One region of the Bacillus sp. NMTD17 genome, then DNA from elsewhere that is predicted to be linked to it. Evidence: riboswitches for the same ligand, from Rfam matches in the RefSeq annotation. Region 1 holds a riboswitch; the other holds the start of a gene.
The links. Region 1 has a riboswitch for glycine ahead of C6347_RS00535 (amino acid permease). Riboswitches for the same ligand answer to the same signal wherever they lie in the genome.

Region 1 (10,836 bases):
CTACAAAGAACTTCACATGTGTAATGAACCGACTGTAATGAATATTCTCTTGGTCCATTTTCATATTCAATGTATAGCGCACAAGATTGACAATACTCCCGATCATTTTGGCATATTTCATGCCATCTTTCGAATCAGATTCTTCACCTAATGCATTAATTAAGTGAAAGGCGATATTGGCGGCTTCTTCTTTTGGTAATTGTATGCCCAATGTATCATTTACTAACTCAAGTGCGTACTTCCCTACTTCAAATTCTTCAGTATAGTAATTTTTGATTTCCCAGTACACGCGATTCGTAATATTAATATTCTTTTTATGTCGTTCGACAGCAAAATTCAAATGATCCATTAAGGTAAAATAAACACCTGAATTTAGATTTGAATTTAACCGTTTTTCTGCATATTGGACGATGTGCTGAGTTAAATCGATAAACTCTTGAGGCATTGAATCTAACAGTTGAAGAAATTCTTTTGCTCTCAAGTTATCGACTGACATAAAGACTTGGTCCGCTTTTTTCTCTTCTATCATTTGACCCGGTTTCTGTCCATAGCCAATCCCTCGGCCAAACAAAACCATCTCCTGATGGTTCTGATCTTCAGCCAGGACCACACTCGAGTTTAAAACTTTTTTGATTTTAAACATCGTCATCACCTGTTTTCATGATTGTGGTGTTCAATCAAGCGATTCACCATTTGTCTCAATGACTTTTTGGTACCAATAAAATGAGTCTTTTCGAGATCGTTTTAAGGTTCCGTTGCCATCATCATCTTGATCTACGTGAATGAAGCCATAGCGTTTTGACATTTGTGATGTACCTGCACTAATAATATCAATTGAGCCCCAGCTCGTATATCCAAAGAGATCGACGCCTTCTTCAATCGCTTCTCTCATCTGACGGAAATGCTCTTTAAAATAGTTAATACGATAGTCGTCATGGATAGAGCCATCACTTTCAACTACATCCTTTGCACCCATTCCGTTCTCGACAATGATAAGAGGCTTTTGATAGCGATCATACAATTCGATTAAAGAAATTTTCAGACCAACCGGATCAATTTGCCAGCCCCAGTCAGTTGAAGGAAGATAAGGGTTTTTGACTCCACGAATCGTATTCCCTTCTGTCTGTTCTAATCCTTCTTGGGCTGATTCAGTTAAAGACATATAGTAGCTAAATGAGATAAAATCTACTGTGTTTTCTTTTAGAATGGTTAGATCATCTGCTTCCATATGAATTTGAATATTTTTTCTCTCAAGCATACGTGTAATCAGTGGCGGATATTCGCCAAACACCTGAACATCTGCATAGAAGTAGTTTTCTAAGTTTTGTTTCAAGGCTTGTTCCATATCATTCGGATGACATGTATGCGGATACGTTGTCAATTTTGTCAGCATACACCCAACCTGGCTGCCTGGGATAATACGATGGCAATCTGCTGTTACAAGAGCAGATGCGACAAATTGATGATGAAGCGCTTGATACACCGTCTCTTCTACTTTTCCTTCTGGGCAACGATCAGGAATAATTCCTGCAGTAATGAATGAGTGGCGGTGTATACTATCAATTTCATTAAAAGTGAGCCAATATTTCACATCATGTTGATAACGTTCGAAACAAACATTGGCGAACTTCACAAAGAGATCGACCACTTTTCTTTCAACCCAGCCGTTATATTTCACACTAAGGGCTAAAGGCATTTCATAATGAGAGAGTGTCACAATCGGTTCTATGTTGAGTTTTTTCATTTCGGCAAATACACGATCATAAAATTGCAGCCCTTTTTCATTCGGTTCAGCTTCTTCTCCAGTAGGGAAGATCCGGCTCCATGCAATAGAAATGCGAAGTGTTTTAAAGCCCATTTCAGCAAATAGAGCCAAATCCTCTTTATAGTGATGATAGAAATCAACACCTCTGCGTTTTGGGTACTTTTTATCGTCTGGATCCTTTATTGCACGATCTATATTTTCAGAAGTAACAGCAAGATGTCCTTCATAATCTTCTACACTTAAATTGGAACGATACATTGCAATATCTGCAACTGATGGTCCCTTTCCATCTATATTCCAGGCGCCTTCTGCCTGGTTGGCGGCAATGGCGCCGCCCCATAAAAATCCTTTTGGAAAACCTTTAATTGTTGTCATATGATTAGCCTCCTAATTGTGTGACAACCATCAATGTATCTTGACGATTGACCTCTTGTAATGGCCGTACCTTTATATCATATTGATCTGTATTTGTGATTACAGCAAGTGTAACTGGATCATATCCTGCTGCTATGATTTTTTCTACATCAAATTCAATCAGTAAATCTCCTGCTTGAACACGTTCTCCTGCCTGCACTTTTGGATGAAAATACTGTCCTTCCAGCTGAACGGTATCGATGCCAATGTGGAATAATACTTCAACCCCTTGGTCCGTTTTCATACCAAGTGCGTGATTTGTTTCGAACAGCAAGGTCACCTCGCCATCTACTGGTGCATAAAGCGCTCCTTTTGAAGGTACTATGGCAATTCCTTCACCCATGACCTTTGAAGAGAAAATATCATCTTTTACTTCAGATAGAGAGATCATTTGACCAATCACAGGGCTTTTGAATGTTTCACCTGCCCCAATTTGTTCAGCAAATGCAGCTTGATCATTTGTCTTTTCTTCTCCTGTTTTATCCTTACCTAATACAAAAGCAGCGATAAAGGCGACAATAAACGAAATGACTGCTCCAATGACAGCAAACATCAGATTTCGCGGGAGCTCATCTGAGATAAACATCGACATACTTGCTAATCCAGGGCCAACAAGTACAAAGGCTTGTATACCAACTAATCCAATGAAGATTCCGCCAACAAACGAACCAATCATGACACTTCCAAGGACCCGCTTATTTTGAAGTGTCACACCATACAAAGCAGGCTCTGTGATGCCAAAAAATGCTGAAATCCCTGCCGAAATAGCTGTTGATCTGAGTACCTTGTCTTTTGTGCGTAGTGCCACAGCGAAACACGCTCCACTTTCAGCAATATTATGCGCAAGTGATGCTGGTAAATAAAGTGCTTCTTTCCCAAGGGTTCCCATCGTTGTGACTGCATAAGGGACCATTGCTTTGTGCATACCTGATGCGACCATGAATGGGAGGACTGCTGCTAAAATTGCGACAGCTACCCAGCCTACTGTATTAAACATTGCAAGAATGATGGATGAAAAACCTTGTCCTGCTGTAAAACCAATCGGTCCTAATAGAAGTAACGTAACTGGTACAGTAATGACCAATGACATCATTGGGACAAAGAAAATCCGAATTGGTTTTGGTGAAAATCGTGTAAAGAATTTTTCCATTTGAGCGTAAAGCAATACAGAAAGGATTGCTGGGAACACTTGATACGCATAAGCTATATTTTTTACGTCGAATGTCATCAATTGCGCACCTTCAGTAAGCATAGCCGTCATGTTCGGAAGAAGGAGCGCACCGACTGCTGATAATGCGACCAGTGGGTTTACTTTTAGTTTATTGGCAGTCGTTACAGCGACTAGTAAAGGGAGGAAGTAAAGAGGTGCGTCCCCTACCATGTTCAATATTTGATAGGTTTGGCCCTTTGCATCCATCCAGCCTAATAAAGAGAAAAGGAGAAGAAATGATTTTAAAATCCCTCCGCCTGCGATAGCTGGAACAAGCGGCTGGAAGACACCTACAATGAAATCTAACAGAACTGTGCCTGCTTTTCTTTTTTCTTTTGGCTGATTGGAAGGCGCGTCTTTCCCTGATGAGCTGCTACCTATTAAACTTGTTAACTTTTGATACACTTCGATGACGTCATTCCCAATGACCACTTGGCATTGACCTGACATTCTGACAGCTATGACACCTGGCGTTTTTTCTAGAGCCGGTACATCTGCCTTCTTCTGATCAATCAGTGTGAAGCGAAGTCTTGTTGAACAGTGCTCAAGGTGCGCAATGTTTTCTTTGCCACCTACATGCTGTAAAACGTCTTTGGCAACCTGTGTGTAATCCATTTTTTCTCCCCCTTTTCTCATACATGAGACCTATATTTCGGCAATAAAAAAAGGACCTAAAACGACAAATTAAAGAAATTCATCGTTTTTAGATCCTGCCTGCATGACCAGTCACATGTCTAATTTATCAATATTGGATTTGATTTTAGTATATATTGAGTTAATGTAAGCGTCAACATATATTTTTGAATTTAAAAAATATTTTTTTACAAGTCTAATGTCATCAAAACGACCTCATTTTACTTTAGAGGAAATTTAAATCGAAAAAGTCAGATAGTCTCAAATGTCCTATCTGACTTAATTATTATCATTATTTTTTCTTTGCTTTTTTCTTTGCGGCATTTTTAAATGCTTCTTCTTGCTTTTGATATTGTTTCTTATTCACAGCTTTCAGTTTCATTTTTTCATTCTTTTTCCAAATCGGTAACTCAATATAGGAAGCCTCTACATCAGATGACCCTATCATCTTAGACAAGCCACACTTTATTTTTGGTGTGGGATATACCCAAAAGTTTTTAAAACCTGTGGTTCCTACTGCTTGATATTTTTCTTTTTTCAATGGCTTACTTTTCTTCCCTGTGGCTTTGGAGATTGTAATAGCCCCTGAAAAATCCCCTTCAAAAACGGCTTCTTCGATATCAAGGAAAATTTGATATGAATTGTTTTTTGCTGTATACAGATAGCCGTAGGCTTTATTTAAATTATCTGTGTATTTCCCTATGATCTCATAGTAACGGTCTTCTGCTGTATCCACGTACTCATCATAGCGCTTATCTATGGCTTTTTTGTATTCTTTTAATTTCTTCTCATCAACAGCTTGATAGCGTTTACTTTTCTTTGCTCCTTGCTTTTTGACCATGAGATCTTTTCCAGAAAAATAGATGTCATATACGATTGTTTTCTTCTTTTGTTGGACTTTAAGTTTGTATCCTTTTTTGGTGGTTTTCCCCGTTAGCTTGTATTTTGTTTTCACCATAAAAGGTTCAATTGGATCAATCTTAACACCCTTACCGTTTAGGTAACCCGTGACCTTGCCTTTCTTTTCAGTCACCTTCAGCCAACTGACATTGTCCTTTGTTTTATAAGCATATGCATAAGATTGATTCAGTGATTCTTTTTTAGCAGATGCTTTGTTTCCTCCAAAACTTCCAACACCAATCAATAGTGCAACAATCATGAACAATATTCCTATGTGCCTCAACTTCATTTGTACACCCTCCATTCTTTTATGAATAGATGCGCAAGCACTTTACACATCAAGTATATATTACCATATTTATTATTTATCTCCTGTATTTCAAAAATATAAAACTATAATTATTATTTTCTTGCTTTTTATTCATTTCAAATTTATTATACATCTAATTGATATATCTTTTAGATAGGTGTGCTGATATGAAAAAATACAATGATACGACGTATGCAATTTTAGGTATTTTAACGACAGATTGTAAGTCAGGGTACGAAGTGAAGCAATTAATTGATAAGAGCTTGCATCATTTTTGGAAAATTAGTTATGGACAAATTTATCCAGCTTTAAAGTTTATAGTCGAGGAAGGTCTTGCTGAGGTTTCACCCGCTTCTACGTCTGGTCGCTCAGACAAGCGGGAATATCATTTGACTGAAAAAGGGCTGAAGACGTTAAGGCAGTGGTTAGCGCAGCCGCTCGATCAGTTACCAACAGAACGAAATGAAGTGTTATTAAAGTTATTCTTCGGTCAATATCTTTCGTTTGAGAAAAAGCTGGTGCTTCTACAGGATTATGAAAGGCAGCTTCGTATCCGTTATAAGACCTATGTTTCGATTGAAGAAAACATTCAAGAGCTTTATCCAGATGAAGCGGATGCGAAGTATTGGCTGTTTACTTTAGATTACGGAAAAAGAGTGGCTCAAGCAGGAATTGATTGGTGCGTGGAAACATCCCATTTGATGAAAAAGGAAGGGTAAATGAATGAAAAAAGACATACGTGCTGGCAGGTTTACAACAGAAAATTCTGACTCGATTGTTGTGTTCATCATCGGCATGCGGATCAACAAACGCTGGGCGGTTCATCAATGGCTGCCTGTGTTCATGGCGATGCCTGGCATGATCAAAGAGCTGTATACCCATCAAGATGAGCTTGGTTTCCTCGGGACAGAGAATTACTTTGGCTTACGCACGACAGCGATGATCCAATATTGGAAATCAACAGATGACCTCCTTGCCTATGCGAAGATGGAAAAACATTTGGCGGCTTGGAAGAACTTTCATCAGAGGGCTCAGAACAATGACGCAGTGGGCATTTATCATGAAACCTATCAAATTCAAGCCGGCTCGTATGAATCCGTCTATATGAACATGCCTTCCTACGGACTGAGCCAAGCGAGAGCTCCTATTCCAATTGGTAAAGAAAAACAAACAGCGAAAGAACGGCTGAAAACAACAAATTCCTAGAGAGCGAATCTCTAGGAATTTCTTTTTGCAACGGTCACAAAATGCTTTAATATGCGGGCTGTTAATCCCCAAATGGTGTAGTTTTCATAATCATAAAACCATTCCTCTATCGATCGGCTCCCCCAGCGGTACTTCTCACCATTCATGATTTTTTCATAAGGGAAATCCTCAGCTGGTGTTGGCTGAACGGATACATGATGTAAGTACGGCTCATATTGGCTGAGCCATGATAGAGGCACGGTAAAGGTCTCTTCTACTTCTTCTTGATTGAAGGAGTGTTTCACTTTTTGTTCATCAATGATCCCGACATATGGGTAGACCACGAAGGATGGAGAAGCAATGTAAGGACTGAGCTGTCCAAGAATCTCCACCGATTCTGGTGGAATACCCAGCTCTTCATGTGTTTCTCGCAGTGCAGCTTCCTGTGCTGTTTCGCTGCCGTCGAGTTTGCCACCAGGGAAGCTAATATCACCCGGCTGTTTTCTCATGGTCAGCGATCGCACCTCAAATAATATATGCCATTCCCCGTTTACTTGCACCAAAGGGACAAGGACCGCAGCTTTGAACGCTGTCTCTTCTCCAATAAATAACGGTTGTGATTGATGTAAGTCATTTTTTAATTGGTCAATGAACACGGACATCACCTGTTTTCTGTTTCTCTTTCCTTTAGCGTATCATGGTTCACCTTTTGATTAAAGATGATCTTTGTGACAATTATTTTTATCAATTTGACAACTATACTTGTCGAATTGAATACAATGCTTTACAATCAAAGAAAGATTTCGATCAAAGTTGAGGTGACAGAATGAAAAATCGGCTAAAAGAGCTTCGTGCGCGTGATGGGTTGAACCAAACTGAGCTTGCAAAGCGTGCAAAGGTTTCTCGTCAGACCATCAGCTTAATGGAACGAGATGAATTAATGCCGTCTCTCTTGCTCGCTGTTAAGCTTTCACGAATTTTTCAGGAACCCATTGAACGTATTTTTCTATTCGAGGAGGATGAACTCACATGAAAACTGTATACAAAATGCTCTTAGGTGCTCTCCTTGGCTTTCTCGGCGCTTACTGTCTGCTTGCAGCCGAATTTGAGATGACACTTCTTGATGTTGCATTCGAAGCGACTCTTGTCATCAGCGGATTGACGATTCTATTGATTATTTATTGTTTTTCAGGGATTTCACGTATGAAAAAAAGAGTATCACTTTCGGTATCTGGTGATGAGGAGGATGAACTGGAAGCAAAACAGTATCGAACCTTTACTGATTTGACGTTAGCCAATACGGTGAGTACCATTTTGTCCATTATTGCCATCGGTATGGCCATCGTAACCGAGCAGCCTATTTGGCTGATTCTGGTCAATGTTACTTTATTTATCGTCACCATTATCAGTTCTTATGTAGCGATATCCGTTCTAAAGCTTGTCTACCCTAATCGCAACCTACCAAGCCCATCTGACAAAGATTATAGTAAAAAGCTGCTCGCTATTTCTGACGAAGGTGAAAAGCATGTGATGCTTGGCGGACTGTTTCACACATATCAATTGATGAATATCCTGTTGATCGGTGCCATGTTTATTTTGATTGTGTATTCCCTTGGGGCCAATCACTCTCAGCTCTTCTCAATCATGGTGATTGGACTTGTTTTAATCATTTTGAATGCAAATTATATGTTCAGGATTAGAAATCGTTAAATGAACAAAAGCACAGCCTAATGCAAAGGCTGTGCTTTTTTCCGTCCATTATGACGCACGGCGTTTCTTTCGTGCATAAATCAATAATAAGAAACCAAACCAAACCGGTGTTAATAAGAGCGCCGGACGTGTTGCATCCGCAAACAGCATGATCACAAGAATGGCAGCAAAGAGCACAAGAACACAAATGTTCACAAAAGGTGTGAACGGTGCTTTAAAAGTAGATGCCGCATGCAGTTCAGGCCGTGTTTTTTTATATTTCAAATGGCAAATTAAAATAATACTCCATACCCAAATGAAACAAATGGCGCTGATGGTTGTGACAATACCAAAGGCTTGTTCGGGAATCAGCTTGCTTAAAAGAGCACCGACCGATACCACAATCGTTGAAACGAATAGTGCATTACTTGGAACAGCGTGCTTGTTCAGACGTCCAAAGGAAGCTGGTCCCTGTTTTTGATGACTGAGATTATATAAAATACGGCTTGTTGAGAACATACCGCTATTACAAGCTGAAGCCGCAGACGTTAAGACAACAAAATTAATAAGTCCCGCTGCTACTGGTATCCCAATCAGCCCAAATGTTTTTACAAAAGGACTTTCTGATGCACTGAGCTCAGTCCATGGGTTGATACATAGTAAAACAAAGATGGCACCCACATAGAAAAATAGAATTCTTAAAGGAATTTTATTAATCGCAGACGGGATGTTTTTTTGCGGATTGGCTGTTTCTGCTGCGGACACACCGACTAGTTCCACTCCCACATACGCAAAGATTACCATCTGGAATGACAGTAAGAAGCCTGTGACACCATGCGGGAATAATCCGCCGTGTGACCAAAGATTCGTTACCGTCACCGGACCTGCATCTGTTTGAAAACCCATGATTAAAAGGACAATTCCAACGCCGATCAGTAATAGAATCGTAATGACCTTAATCAACGCAAACCAAAATTCCATTTCTCCGAAAAGCTTCACCGTTAATAAATTAAACCCTAGTAAAATCAACAAACAAATGATGGCAGGAATCCATTGCGGGATGTCAAACCAGTACTGCACATACACTCCGACAGCAATGACATCCGCCATCGCTGTCATAATCCAGCAAAACCAATATGTCCACCCTGTCACAAAGGAAGCCCAAGGACCGAGATAGTCCTCTGCAATATCGGTTAATGACTGATAGCCCGCCTTCGATAAGAGTAATTCACCAAGTGCCCTCATGACAAAAAAGATCGCCATTCCGACAATTAAATAAGCAAAAATGATCGATGGACCTGCCAATTGAATGGCCTTTCCAGAGCCTAAAAACAGCCCAGTTCCAATGGTTCCGCCAATTGCAATCAACTGAACATGGCGGTTTGATAAATCTCGTTTTAATTCTTGTTGTGCCAATGCTAACGCCCTCCTACGACACGATCTTATACTGAAATAATGAACCCTCAAAAAGTCCATAAAAAAAGAGATTGGATGCGCTCCAATCTCACGGTCATAAAAGAATAGCAAAATAGAGAAAAGCAATACACGGCGTCATCCATGCATTACAAATACAATATTTCGTACTCTTCTGTCCTTTTGCCTGAGATTGTGAACCCTTCGGCGCCGCACATACATGCGGTCTCTCCAGAAGCTGCTCCTGCCATAGTGTGACCCACAGCAATCATAGCCTTCATTATTTACTTAAAATGTTGCTATTTCTGAATAATTTCATATTTTACGCCTCTAGAAGAAAGCTGTCAATGGAAATCTTTTATGATTTCTGTCACTCTAGCTGACTTCACTTCATCAATACCCCTCATTAAGGTATAATAAATCAAAAGATGTTCGGCTCGTTTGATGTAGAAATCCATCCTGACCATGAACCAAGTTAGGCAATCCATTGAAGTTGGTGAAGATAAATGAAAAAAATGAACAAACAGCGTGTCACATTACAGGAAGTCGCCCGTCATGCCGGTGTATCGACTTCAACGGCCTCACTCGTTGTTCGAAACAACCCAAGAATCTCTGAAGCCACTCGAAAAAAAGTCCTGCAATCTATGGAGGAATTAGGATACGTGTATGACCGCGTCGCTGCTAACATGCGGTCAAAAAGTTCAAATATTGTAGGTGTGATTGTCACGGATATTTCAAACACGTTTATTTCTGAGTTTTTAATCGGCGTGCAAACCACACTTGAATCACTGGGCTATACCGTTTTACTTGGGACAACCTTTGACAGTGTCGATAAGCAGGAACGGCTCATTTCTACCATGGTAGAGCACCGAGTTGGCGGGATCATTTTAAACCCAGCTTCGAAAAGCTCTGCTCGGACGGTCAAACAATTAAATCAAATTCGTACCCCAAAAGTACTGGCAAATCGTGAATTAGCGGATGTGCATTGTGACTATGTCGGTGCTGATTATGAACAAGGCGCTTGGATGGCGGTCCATCATCTTCTTCAAAAGGGACATCGGCGCATTGCCTTTTTAGGCGGCATCAAGACCTCCTCGACTTGGATCGACCGAATGAAAGGGTTCAAAAGAGCCCACGACGAGGCAAACCTAACAATTGATGAATCTCTTATTATTGATATGGAACCGACTCGTGAAGGCGGGAAAGAAGCACTCGCCCAAGTCATCGATCAGCCCGATCCTCCTACTGCTATTTTTTGTTTTAGTGACTTAGTTGCGTTTGGGGTCATTCAAGGACTGTCATCACGTGACATCAAGC
Region 2 (10,836 bases), on a different contig from region 1:
TACTCCTCGATGGATACCCGAATGTCATGGCTGATTCAAGGTATGTTTGGACTTTTTCAATTGCTGCATGTTTCTCTCCTCCTCATCGGCTGTGTGTGTATCTGTTTGACCGGATACTATGCTGTCTTTTTTAGGAAAAAGTCCACCCTTGAGAAGCTGAGGGTGATAAGCAGGTTTCCTTTTTTATATAAAGGAATGCGGCTGATGCATACGTACCTTTTCTCTCTTCAGTTAAGCGGACTGCTTCAAGCTGGATTATCGATGTACGAGAGCTTGCAAGCTTTTAAACAGCAAAGCTACTTACCCTTTCTTCAAGAAATATCAGAACAGATGATTGAAGAGCTAAGAAAAGGAGAAAGCATGGCACATCAAGTAAGTTCGTCTCCTTTTTTCGAGAAACATTTTGCAGCCGTCATCGAGCATGGTGAAGCGAGCGGGATGCTTGCAAGAGAAATGTACACGTACAGCCAATTTCTATTAGAGAATGCAGAGCTGAAAATTGAAAAATGGATTTCGTGGCTGCAGCCGGTTATCTATGGTGTGACAGCACTTCTTATACTCATTGTGTATCTATCTATTCTTTTACCAATGTATCAACTCATGGAGCAAGTGTAAGAAGGAGGACAAAGACATGAATGATAAAGGATTTACCCTGTTAGAAATGTTAATTGTCATGCTCGTGATTTCGATTCTTTTACTTATTACCATTCCGAATATCACTCGTCACCACCAAACGATTCAAGCAAAGGGCTGTGAAGGGCTTAAATCAATGGTGAGCACACAGGTGATGGCATATGAATTAGAGCATGATGGCAAGACACCATCTTTAGCTGAATTAGAAAAAGAAGGCTATGTCAAAAAGGGATTAACGTGTCCTAATGGAAAAGCGATTGTCATTCAAAACGGCCATGTGAAGCATGAATAAATTGATTTTTCATGAGAAGGGTTTTACCCTCATTGAACAGCTAATGATCTTACTTGTTCTATCGATTCTATTGTCGATCATAGGAGGAAAAATCCCAAATTTAATAGAAGGCGCTGAAGCCAAAAGACAAGTGAACATCATGAAACAAGATTTTCAATTGGCTGCTTATACTGCATTTATCAAAAAAACACGTGTGTATGTTGAATTCCATCCGCCACATGTATCGTATCAGGTAATCGATCAAAAGGATGGCGAAGTCATTACTTCTTTTCAGCAACAAAAGGGAAGCATTAAGGCTTCTACATTTCCACAAGGTATCTATTTTAATGTAAACGGACATCCAAGCAGCGGCGGGTCTCTCATCATTCAATTTGGCAGTCAAACGTATAAACTCACGATCTATTTAGGAAGCGGGCGAATCCATGTTCAAAAACAATAGAGGGTTTAGTACGATTGAGGCGCTGTTTGCTTGTCATATCTTCCTATTTGCAGCCCTTGTGCTCATGCCAGCCTATGAAAAAATCATGATAGGGAAAAATGAAGTAAGAGCCAAACTTGAAGCTTACCAAATCTTGCATGAACAGATGAATGAATCGTTCATAGATGGTACAAAACCTTCTGTCAAAAAGAAACGAGGCGACGTCACATATGTATTCAATTGGAGTAAAGAGAAGGGATGTGTATCATACAAAATACAAAAAAAGCAGACCATATGCTTTCACCATGTTGCTGAACGGTGAACAAGGTTTTACCCTTGTCCAGGCTTTGTGGCAATTACAGCTATTTTTGTTCCTTTCTTTTGGCTGTGTACTAATCTTTTCTACAGCTGAGAAAGCCCGTCCTTTTGAAGAGATTAACCGATTTTCACAAATGGAGTGGAAACAGACTGTCCTGCAATTAGATGAGGAATTAAGCCGTGCAACGGCTGTTAGATCGGTGCAAGGAGGTAAAGCGTTAGAGTATGTATCTGATCAAGGGCGAGTGGTAACGATTGAGCCATATCAAGAGATGCTTCGGAAGCGAATGGATCAAGCAGGCCATCTTCCTTTATTGCAAAAGGTGAAAGAATTTCGTGTCAGAACGAATCAATATAGAGCCATCCTGAAAGTCACAGATGAATCTGGTAAGGTGTATGAAGCCGTTTTTTTCATATATAAAGGGGTGGTTCCTACATCGTGAAAAGAGAAGGAGGATTTATCTATCCGCATGTACTAGCTGCGATTCTATTTTTTCTCTTGATCCTAGGATCAATGACGATAGGGTTTCAAAAAGAGCTGAGAAGTGCAGAGCTGACGATTTCTTTTTATAAAAAACAGCAGCTTTTCAGGGTGGGGGCGAGTGAAGCTGCCCGTACATTACATCGTTTGTGTGAAAAGCAGCATACCCATATTGACACTGAAGAAGGCCGCGTGACATTGAAGCAGATGACATGCGATCAAAAGAAAAAGCGTATCCTCATGTTAGTCAGTGTGAAAACAAAGGATGGTTTATCAGATGAGCGGGAACTGGTGCTGGATTGGAAGACCCGTGAAATCATGAAATGGGCAAACCCTGAATAGCCAGTGTATAAAATGATCCTCTTCTAGGTAACACTTGAAGAAAGAAGAGGTGAATGTGTTGAAAACCAATGACTATGTAAAATATATGACACAGGAAATCATTAAATATATGAATACACCACGTGACGAACGGAAGGAACATAAACAAGAGAAAATGGAAACGAAACCGCCATTTTCACAGCGTTTATTTGGGGTTCTGCCGTTTGGGTTTTCAATGATGTTAAAAAAACGTCAGCGACATCGACGAAAGTAAAAAGCCGCCAGCAGGCGGTTTTTTTATGCCCCTTTAGCTGTATTCTTCCACAACTATCACTTTATTGACCTTGTTTGAGTAAGGGTTATAAGAAATAGTGACAAATACCCCAAATTCTTTGGCGTGGTCTTTTAACGTAATATGATACTGTTTCACAGATTCCTTCTCACGATGACGGTCCCATACTTTTTGTTTGAATAAGACTTGTGCCAGCGGATATCGTTTCTTTGCTTCTTTGACTGCCCGTGTTTCCCATTGATCTGCGGCGGCAGTGAAACCTTTCGCATCAGCAGGATTGGCGTCGTGTATCATAGGGCTCAACAGTAAACTGAGCATGATTATCATCTTTCCATATTTCACTTCACATCACCTCACCTGTTATTATTCTGACCAAATGCTGCACTTTTATGTAAATTTTTAAGAAGTACAAATGTCACACAAAAAATTATTGAATACGGCGAAAGAATGAGAAAATGGAAGAATTTTCTCGTAATAGTTCTTGTTTAAGAACAAAATGGACTAATTTGACGTTTTGGGTTTTATAGGTATTTCCTTATACTGTATGTAATCGTTCTTATTAAAGAACAATCGTTCAAGGAGTTGGAGAATGAATGAAACAGTCGCTCTTTGTACTCTTTTGTACCATTTGTTTGATTTTCACATCTCTTTTGATCTCAACAACGAACGCTTCTTTTAACGATGTTGAGCACTCAAACTTTGTCATGAAAACATGCGAAAATTTTGAACAGACGGATCAGCATTGTCAGCCTACCAAATGGGATAGAAGTCATTTGGAACTCATCGATCAAACGATGAACAAAGGAACAGTCTGCGCGCCTCAAAGCTTGAGCATGACATTAAAAAATAGTGGACAACCTATTGCACACTCTGAATGGAAATGGGAATTACATAAAGTAAAAAGTGAGCAGAAGCCGTTACAAGATGGTCATATTCTTGAAAAAGGCTCTATACAGTCCCTTCTTTCACAAGAAACAACGACTGTCACGACAGATAAAGCAAAAACGAATGGAATCTATGCGTTTAAAATCTATTATCCTAAAGGTTTTGGTGGATCTGAAGAAGCATTCATATGGTCTAAACATATGCAGCTCGCAAAGTGTCAAGAAAAAAAGGCATCCTAAATGGAACTGTCTTCTAAAGGAAACAATGATAGGCGAAGGGGAGAAGAGGTCATGAAAAAATGGATGAAGATGTCTGGAAGTATTCTTTATGTGGTGGTGTTCACGGTGATGATTGCATGTATTATTGTCGTATTGTCTTCAAGAACTACTGGGGGAGATCCTCAGATTTTCGGTTATCAATTCAAGCAAGTATTATCTGGATCAATGGAACCAGAATTTTCGACTGGCTCACTCATTGTCGTAAAAGAAGTGACTTCACCGGAGGCGCTTAAAAAAGGAGATATTATCACGTTTCAAACGAAGCAGGACCAGTCTTATGTGACCCACCGAATTGTTGGGGTGAAAGGAAAGGGAGCAAATAAAGCCTTTGAGACGAAAGGTGACCACAATATGTATCAGGACGGCACGCTAGTAAAAGCGGATCAGGTGGCTGCGCAGTATACGGGTGTGAACATTCCTTATGCAGGAAAGCTTCTATCGTATGCAGGGACTTCGGCTGGAACTGCGTTGCTGCTCATTATACCAGGTGTGATGCTGCTCGTTTATTCCACTCTTCATTTTGTGGGCGCTGCAAAACACCGAAGACACACGGCTGATTTACATATGTCAGAGGAACAAGCTTAAATTTTCGTTTGTAACCTAATTAGGTTTCAATAAAACAATTTATTAGGGGGTTCATTCATGGCAAAGAAAAGATCAATTCGTTTAGGTGTATTATCAGGGGCTTTAGGCCTTGCATTAATCGGCGGGGGGACATGGGCGGCGTTTAACGATGTAGAAACGGCAAACGCGGTCTACTCGACAGGAGAGCTGGATTTATCAGCAAAAGAGAACTCCGGCGCCATCAACCTTGCGAACTTAAAACCTGGTGATCGGATCAAGAAAGAATTTCATTTTGAAAATAAAGGATCGCTTGCGATCAATCAAGTGCTGATGAGTCTTGATTACAGCCAGTTTCAAGACGGAGCTTCCGCGAAGAATGGCGGTAAGAATACAGCTGAAGAATTTCTCAGCCAGTTTCAGGTGAGTGTTCTTACGGTTGGAGCCGAAGGTGGAAATGGTTATCCGAAAAATATTATCTTAGACCATGCAAACCTGCTTGACTTGCATCAACTAACGTCAAAACAGGATCAGACCGCATTTGAAAAGCTTCGTCATGCCGTCGATGAGAAGTTTTTACATGAAAGTGGGAAGATTAATGTAGCAACTGTTGATGGAACAGTGGCTCCAGAGTATGACGGCATTCCAAAGAACCCGTTTGATTACGATAAAATGGAAATGATCATTGAATTTGTCAATGACCAGACGAAGGATAAAGCTGGTCACTATATCCAAAATAAATACCAAGGCGATGCGATTCAAATTGATCTTTCCTTCGAAGCGACTCAGTGGAATGGTTTAACGATCAATCCCAAAAAGCATACGGATGAAAAAGGCTACGTGAAAGAAAACGAAAAAGCACACAGCGAAGATAAAAAATAAAGCCAGTCTTTAGACTGATATCAAGCTCTGCATAGCAATTGGAGGAGTATGCGCTAAAATGTGCGCTTTACTCCTCTTCTTGATTTTTTTTCCAGATTTGATAATCTAAAAATTCACGAAATTGCTTTTTCGAAACCCCTGATGTCATTGCATCTCGAACTAGTTTTTCCCATTCACTATCTAATTGACCATCGTATTCGGTTTCATCTTTTTCGTGTAACAGTGTATGAACCGAGACGTCCAGAACAGCGGAGACTTTTTCAAGAAATTGAATGGAGGGGTTTGTTTGCAAGTTTCTTTCTATTGAGCTTAAATAAGACTTCGCTACCCCAGCCTTTTCGGCCAGTTCTGATAGTGAGTAGCCTTTTTCATTGCGGTATTGTTTAATACGCTGGCCAATCAATGTCATCACCTTCCTTTCGATATTATAGCACATTCAGAAAGGTTTGATAGAATGACTTCTTACCAGAGGGTGAGACTCAGAGGACTTTTCACTTGATTTGAGGAATTGACGGACTTCTTCAACTGTTAGCCCTGCTTTACGAGCTTCAAGTAATAATTCAATCCATTCACTGTCTAATATGTTCGTTTTCTTTTCCATACAAATACCCTCCTAAAATACTGAATCATGTATTTCAGGCACTTAACGCATGAAATGGAAAGACACAGGTGGTAAGACCTCATAGTTTGCTTGCGTCATTTTTCCGCCCAATACAAACAGACAAACGTTGCTTTTGGCTGATCGAAAATTGTATGTCACATGAAAGGGAGGGGACCTATGGGTCAACCTCCTCTTTTTTGCTGTAAGTAAAAAAGTCCGCCATTTTCAATCGTAAGACTGATTTTTGGTTCGTATAAAGTTTTAAGTGCTTGTCTTTCTATTTCATATTCTACAGACGTGTCTGAAGTCCCTTCATAAAATTGGTTTAAAAGTTCAGTGTCTTCTTTCCATTTTTGAACAGCTCTCACCGCCCAATTGTCTGGTTCCTCATGGGCGTAACGCTCCATTAGACTATAGAGCCGTTTGACTCCGCTTTCTGGCTTGATCATTGTACTCATTGTAAAGCAATAATCGGGAATTTGAGATGACAGCTCACGGGTTTCCAGCTTTTCTTGAAATTGTTCAACGACTTCTCCGCGTATTAGATGAAGTCCTAGTGATAAAAGTTTATCCTTCTTTCGATCTGCGAGATAAGAAATTTTCACATTGAGACCAAGCCATGGCTCGAGTGCGATCTGGTTGTTCGTGAGCGGAGTGACTCGTTCATAGAGACGGATAAAACGGCCCTGCTGTTTGACAGCTTCAAATATTTGAAATAAACGAGGGGAGCCAAAGTGGATAAATTCACCCTCAATCGTATCATCCACTTTTTTTTGATCGGTGATGAGGGTCAATTGCCGCGGCTCTGGTACACCACCAGTTTTTTCAAGCCAGTGCCAATAAAAAGGGCGGTTCATAATCAATTTATCCATATCGATGGTTAGTTGTACGGTCATATGTCCTGCACTTTCTTCTAGTATGTCGCATTGATTTGCCTGAAAGAAACGGAGAAGAAAGGTATGTATGTCACGCTGCTCCATTGATCAACTCTCCTTTATGAGCCTTGCTGTCTTTTTTCTAAAAGTGGTGTTTTTGCTTCTGATAAATAGGAAGCAAACTGGGTTAATTTCTTTTTCATGTCTCCGTCTGATTCGTGCTGAAAGAGAATCTGATGTAGTTCTGTTTCGGCATCTTTGATATCTATTCGCGTTAAAATATCATCTAGATCGCCAATGACGTTTTCAAACAGCTGAATTTTTTCATATAAAAGCTTTAAGATATGTTCCTCAACGGTTCCGTTTGTTGCCATATTGTAAATGTGGACATCTCGCTCTTGTCCAAGGCGGTGGATACGTCCAATTCGCTGTTCTAGACGCATCGGGTTCCACGGAAGATCGTAGTTGATGATTTGGTTACAAAACTGAAGGTTGATTCCTTCGCCGCCCGCTTCTGTCGCAATTAACACTTGCGCCCGTTCTCTAAATAAATCTTTCATCCAATCTTTTTTGCCCCGCTTAAAGCCGCCTCGAAAAGGAACGGAGCTGATGCCATTTTGCTGAAGAAACCATTGTAAATATATTTGTGTCGCGCGGTATTCGGTGAAAATAATGACCTTTTCATTTAACTGCTGAATAAGCTTGACGACTTCAAGCGCCTTTGTGTTTTGCTGAACTTGATTGATTTTCTCCATAATTTGCGCTATAGCAGAAGATCCAAGGATATGTTTTTCATCTTCCTGCATTTTTTTAATCGTCATATAGACCGCCTCGCGGCTTGAACAGCATTCACGTTCCAAGGTCATGATGGAAAACATGTGCTTTGTATAAGACGGGTTCTCTTTCAGCTTGCAGATTTCATCATATAAAGCTTGTTCCGTTGGAGAGAAATCAATGGAAATCGTTTTGACATGCCGTTTTGTCCACTCGATGCCCGTGTCTTGCCTTCGGTTACGAATCATCACTTTATTCACAAGCTGTTTTAATCGGTCGTGGTCTTCAAGCTGTAAATCCTTTTTGGCAAAGACATCTTTAAACTGATGTTCATTCCCGAGGTGGCCTGGCTTCAGAAGGGAAACGAGATTAAATATTTCTCCGATACGGTTTTGGATAGGTGTCGCTGTCAGCAGCAGGCAGAATTTTTTATTTAGATTTCTCACAAATTCATAGTTTTTCGTTTTATTGTTTTTCAGTTTGTGTGCTTCATCAATAATGACCATATCGTAGGCAATTGATAAAATGGTGTCTCGATGCGGCTGTCTTTTGGCTGTATCAATGGAGGAAACCACGACGTCACACTGCTCCCACACGTAGCTCTTTTTTTGTTCAACAGCATCAATGTAAAATTTCGTCCGCAGCTCCTGTACCCATTGAGACACAAGGGAGGCGGGGACAAGTATGAGAATTTTTTTTGCAAGTCCACGAATCATGTATTCTTTGATAATGAGTCCTGCTTCTACGGTTTTTCCAAGTCCCACTTCATCTGCTAAAATGGCTTTTCCGTTCATCTCTTCTACGACTCTTCTGGCTACTTCAAGCTGATGTTTTAAAGGCGTGAATGCAGGCAGGTGCGCGGGAGCTTGCAGTCCTTCAAATGAATCAATGGCTGTGACTTTTTGAACCTGCGTCGCTAAACGGTACATTTCCCAGTTCGCCCAGGGGCCGTCTGCTGCAAGCCGCTGCTGAAATTCACTTGCCCATTCCTGATCAAAAATCGTTTGAATATTCAATGTGATCGCCTGCCTTTCTAATAGGTTAATGATAAAATTGTTCTGTATTTAAACGCTTCATTTTTTAAGAGGTCTTTAAAAGACTAGATATATGAATAAAAGCGAACGATAGTGAATGTTTGTTTAAAAAATGTTAATGATTTTTCTGTTGCTCTTCATCCGTTTCTAATGGTAGGATGTTGGTAAGTGATCTAGAAAATAAGTCACCCATTTTGATAGTATGTCCAATAAATGTGAAGAATATGAGCGGATGATGGTATGGGGAGAGACTTGGCGGTTATTTAGCACTGGCAGGCGCCGAAGGAGCAAGCTGAATCGTTTCAGTGAATCTCTCAGGCAAAAGTACTCTTACCGGACGCAACTCTGGAGAGTGTTTGCTCATCGATTTTTAGCAAACCACCAAAGGGGAAAACGCACAATGCTGTTGTGCTGTAAACTTTCAGGTGCAAGGACAGAGACTTCTTTTTGATAAAAGGGAGCGCTCTGTCCTTTTTTGCTGCGATTTTTTTCTGAAAATTCAGCTTGTGATCTGCACTGAAAGAAAAAAGGGGGAAACGATTGATGTTGAAACGAACACCGCTTTTTCATGCGTATGAAACGTTTGGCGCAAAAACCATTGACTTCGGGGGCTGGGAATTACCTGTCCAATTTTCTTCCATTAAAGAAGAACATGAAGCTGTTCGAACAAAAGCAGGGCTTTTTGATGTGTCTCACATGGGTGAGGTGGAAATCAAAGGTCAAGATGCCCTTCCTTTTTTACAAAGGTTATTAACCAATGATGTGTCTAAGCTGACAGACGGTAAGGCACTATATACAGCCATGTGCTATGAAGATGGCGGGACGGTGGATGATCTGCTCGTCTATCAAAAAGAAAAGAACAATTATCTGCTTGTCATTAATGCATCAAATATTGAAAAAGATGTGGATTGGCTGCTTCAGCACCAAGGTGAGAACGACGTATTGATCCAAAATGTCTCTGATCAAATCGCCTTGCTAGCACTTCAAGGACCTCTTGCTGCTGACATTATGAAAGATGTGGCGGATGAAGAGGTGACATCTCTCAAGCCATTTACATTTTTATCAAAAGCTGAGGTCGCTCAAAAAGAAGTGCTTGTTTCGAGAACGGGCTACACAGGGGAGGACGGCTTTGAAATCTACTGCCAGTCAGAAGATGCGGTCCACATCTGGTCGGCTTTATTAGAAGCAGGCGAGCCAAAAGGGTTAATACCGTGCGGGCTCGGTGCACGTGACACCTTAAGATTTGAAGCAAGACTTCCGCTTTATGGCCAGGAGCTGACAAAGGATATCTCTCCATTAGAAGGCGGGATTGGCTTTGCTGTCAAAACGGATAAAGAAGCCAATTTTATTGGCAAAGAAGCGCTCAAACAGCAAAAAGAAGAGGGAGCGAAGCGAAAGCTTGTCGGCATTGAAATGATCGATAAAGGGATTCCGCGCACAGACTATCCGGTCTTTTCAGGAGAAAAGCAGATTGGGGTTGTCACAACCGGCACACAATCCCCAACACTAAAGAAAAATGTCGGGCTTGCTTTGATCGAATCTTCTCAGGCGCAGCTTCAGGCAGAGGTGGAAGTACAAGTTCGCAAAAAACGTCTAAAAGCTAAAATCGTCTCGACACCATTTTATAAAAGAGCCAAATAATGAGGGGGAATAGAGGATGAAGCACAGGTATCTGCCGCAAACAGAGCAAGATCAAAAAGAAATGCTGGATGTCATCGGCGTTCAGTCGATTGATGAGCTTTTTTCAGATATCCCAGAAAAAGTGAGATTTAAAGGAGCATACAACATTAAAGAAGCCGCATCTGAAACAGAGCTTGTAAGGGAATTATCCCGATTAGCTGCAAAGAATAAGGATACGGTTTCCTATGCATCGTTTCTTGGTGCCGGTGTATATGATCATTACCAGCCTGTCATTGTTGATCATGTCATCTCACGTTCCGAATTTTATACAGCCTACACACCTTATCAGCCGGAGATTTCGCAAGGTGAACTACAAGCCATTTTTGAATTTCAAACAATGATTGCTGAGCTGACGGGTATGGATCTTGCTAACTCCTCGATGTATGATGGCGGGACGGCATTAGCTGAAGCGGCGATGCTGGCTGCGGGACATACAAAAAAGAAAAAAGTGGTTGTTTCTGAAACGGTTCACCCTGAATCAAGAGCAGTGCTAAAAACATACGCCAAAGGA

Region 2: linked by a shared signal. The riboswitch ahead of gcvT (glycine cleavage system aminomethyltransferase GcvT) and the one ahead of C6347_RS00535 (amino acid permease) in region 1 are both predicted to bind glycine.

What each region holds. Positions count from the first base shown of each region.
Region 1 covers NZ_PVRH01000001.1:108,622-119,457, reverse strand. Annotated here, with positions in the region: gene C6347_RS00580 (PRD domain-containing protein) at 1-643, opposite strand, end outside; gene C6347_RS00575 (glycoside hydrolase family 1 protein) at 674-2,140, opposite strand; gene C6347_RS00570 (beta-glucoside-specific PTS transporter subunit IIABC) at 2,145-4,004, opposite strand; gene C6347_RS00565 (hypothetical protein) at 4,315-5,166, opposite strand; gene C6347_RS00560 (PadR family transcriptional regulator) at 5,400-5,951, shown strand; gene C6347_RS00555 (DUF4188 domain-containing protein) at 5,956-6,438, shown strand; gene C6347_RS00550 (NUDIX hydrolase) at 6,450-7,073, opposite strand; gene C6347_RS00545 (helix-turn-helix transcriptional regulator) at 7,244-7,450, shown strand; gene C6347_RS00540 (DUF3169 family protein) at 7,447-8,127, shown strand; gene C6347_RS00535 (amino acid permease) at 8,176-9,522, opposite strand; glycine riboswitch at 9,685-9,764, opposite strand; gene C6347_RS00530 (LacI family DNA-binding transcriptional regulator) at 10,026-10,836, shown strand, end outside.
Region 2 covers NZ_PVRH01000003.1:92,457-103,292, forward strand. Annotated here, with positions in the region: gene comGB (competence type IV pilus assembly protein ComGB) at 1-615, shown strand, start outside; gene comGC (competence type IV pilus major pilin ComGC) at 632-925, shown strand; gene comGD (competence type IV pilus minor pilin ComGD) at 918-1,364, shown strand; gene comGE (competence type IV pilus minor pilin ComGE) at 1,348-1,665, shown strand; gene comGF (competence type IV pilus minor pilin ComGF) at 1,604-2,104, shown strand; gene C6347_RS10050 (competence type IV pilus minor pilin ComGG) at 2,101-2,484, shown strand; gene C6347_RS10055 (YqzE family protein) at 2,543-2,737, shown strand; gene C6347_RS10060 (DUF3889 domain-containing protein) at 2,771-3,049, opposite strand; gene tapA (amyloid fiber anchoring/assembly protein TapA) at 3,349-3,879, shown strand; gene sipW (signal peptidase I SipW) at 3,931-4,503, shown strand; gene tasA (biofilm matrix protein TasA) at 4,561-5,361, shown strand; gene sinR (transcriptional regulator SinR) at 5,429-5,764, opposite strand; gene C6347_RS10085 (anti-repressor SinI family protein) at 5,798-5,962, opposite strand; gene C6347_RS10090 (YqhG family protein) at 6,145-6,942, opposite strand; gene C6347_RS10095 (DEAD/DEAH box helicase) at 6,957-8,627, opposite strand; glycine riboswitch at 8,878-8,985, shown strand; glycine riboswitch at 8,989-9,084, shown strand; gene gcvT (glycine cleavage system aminomethyltransferase GcvT) at 9,189-10,286, shown strand; gene gcvPA (aminomethyl-transferring glycine dehydrogenase subunit GcvPA) at 10,303-10,836, shown strand, end outside.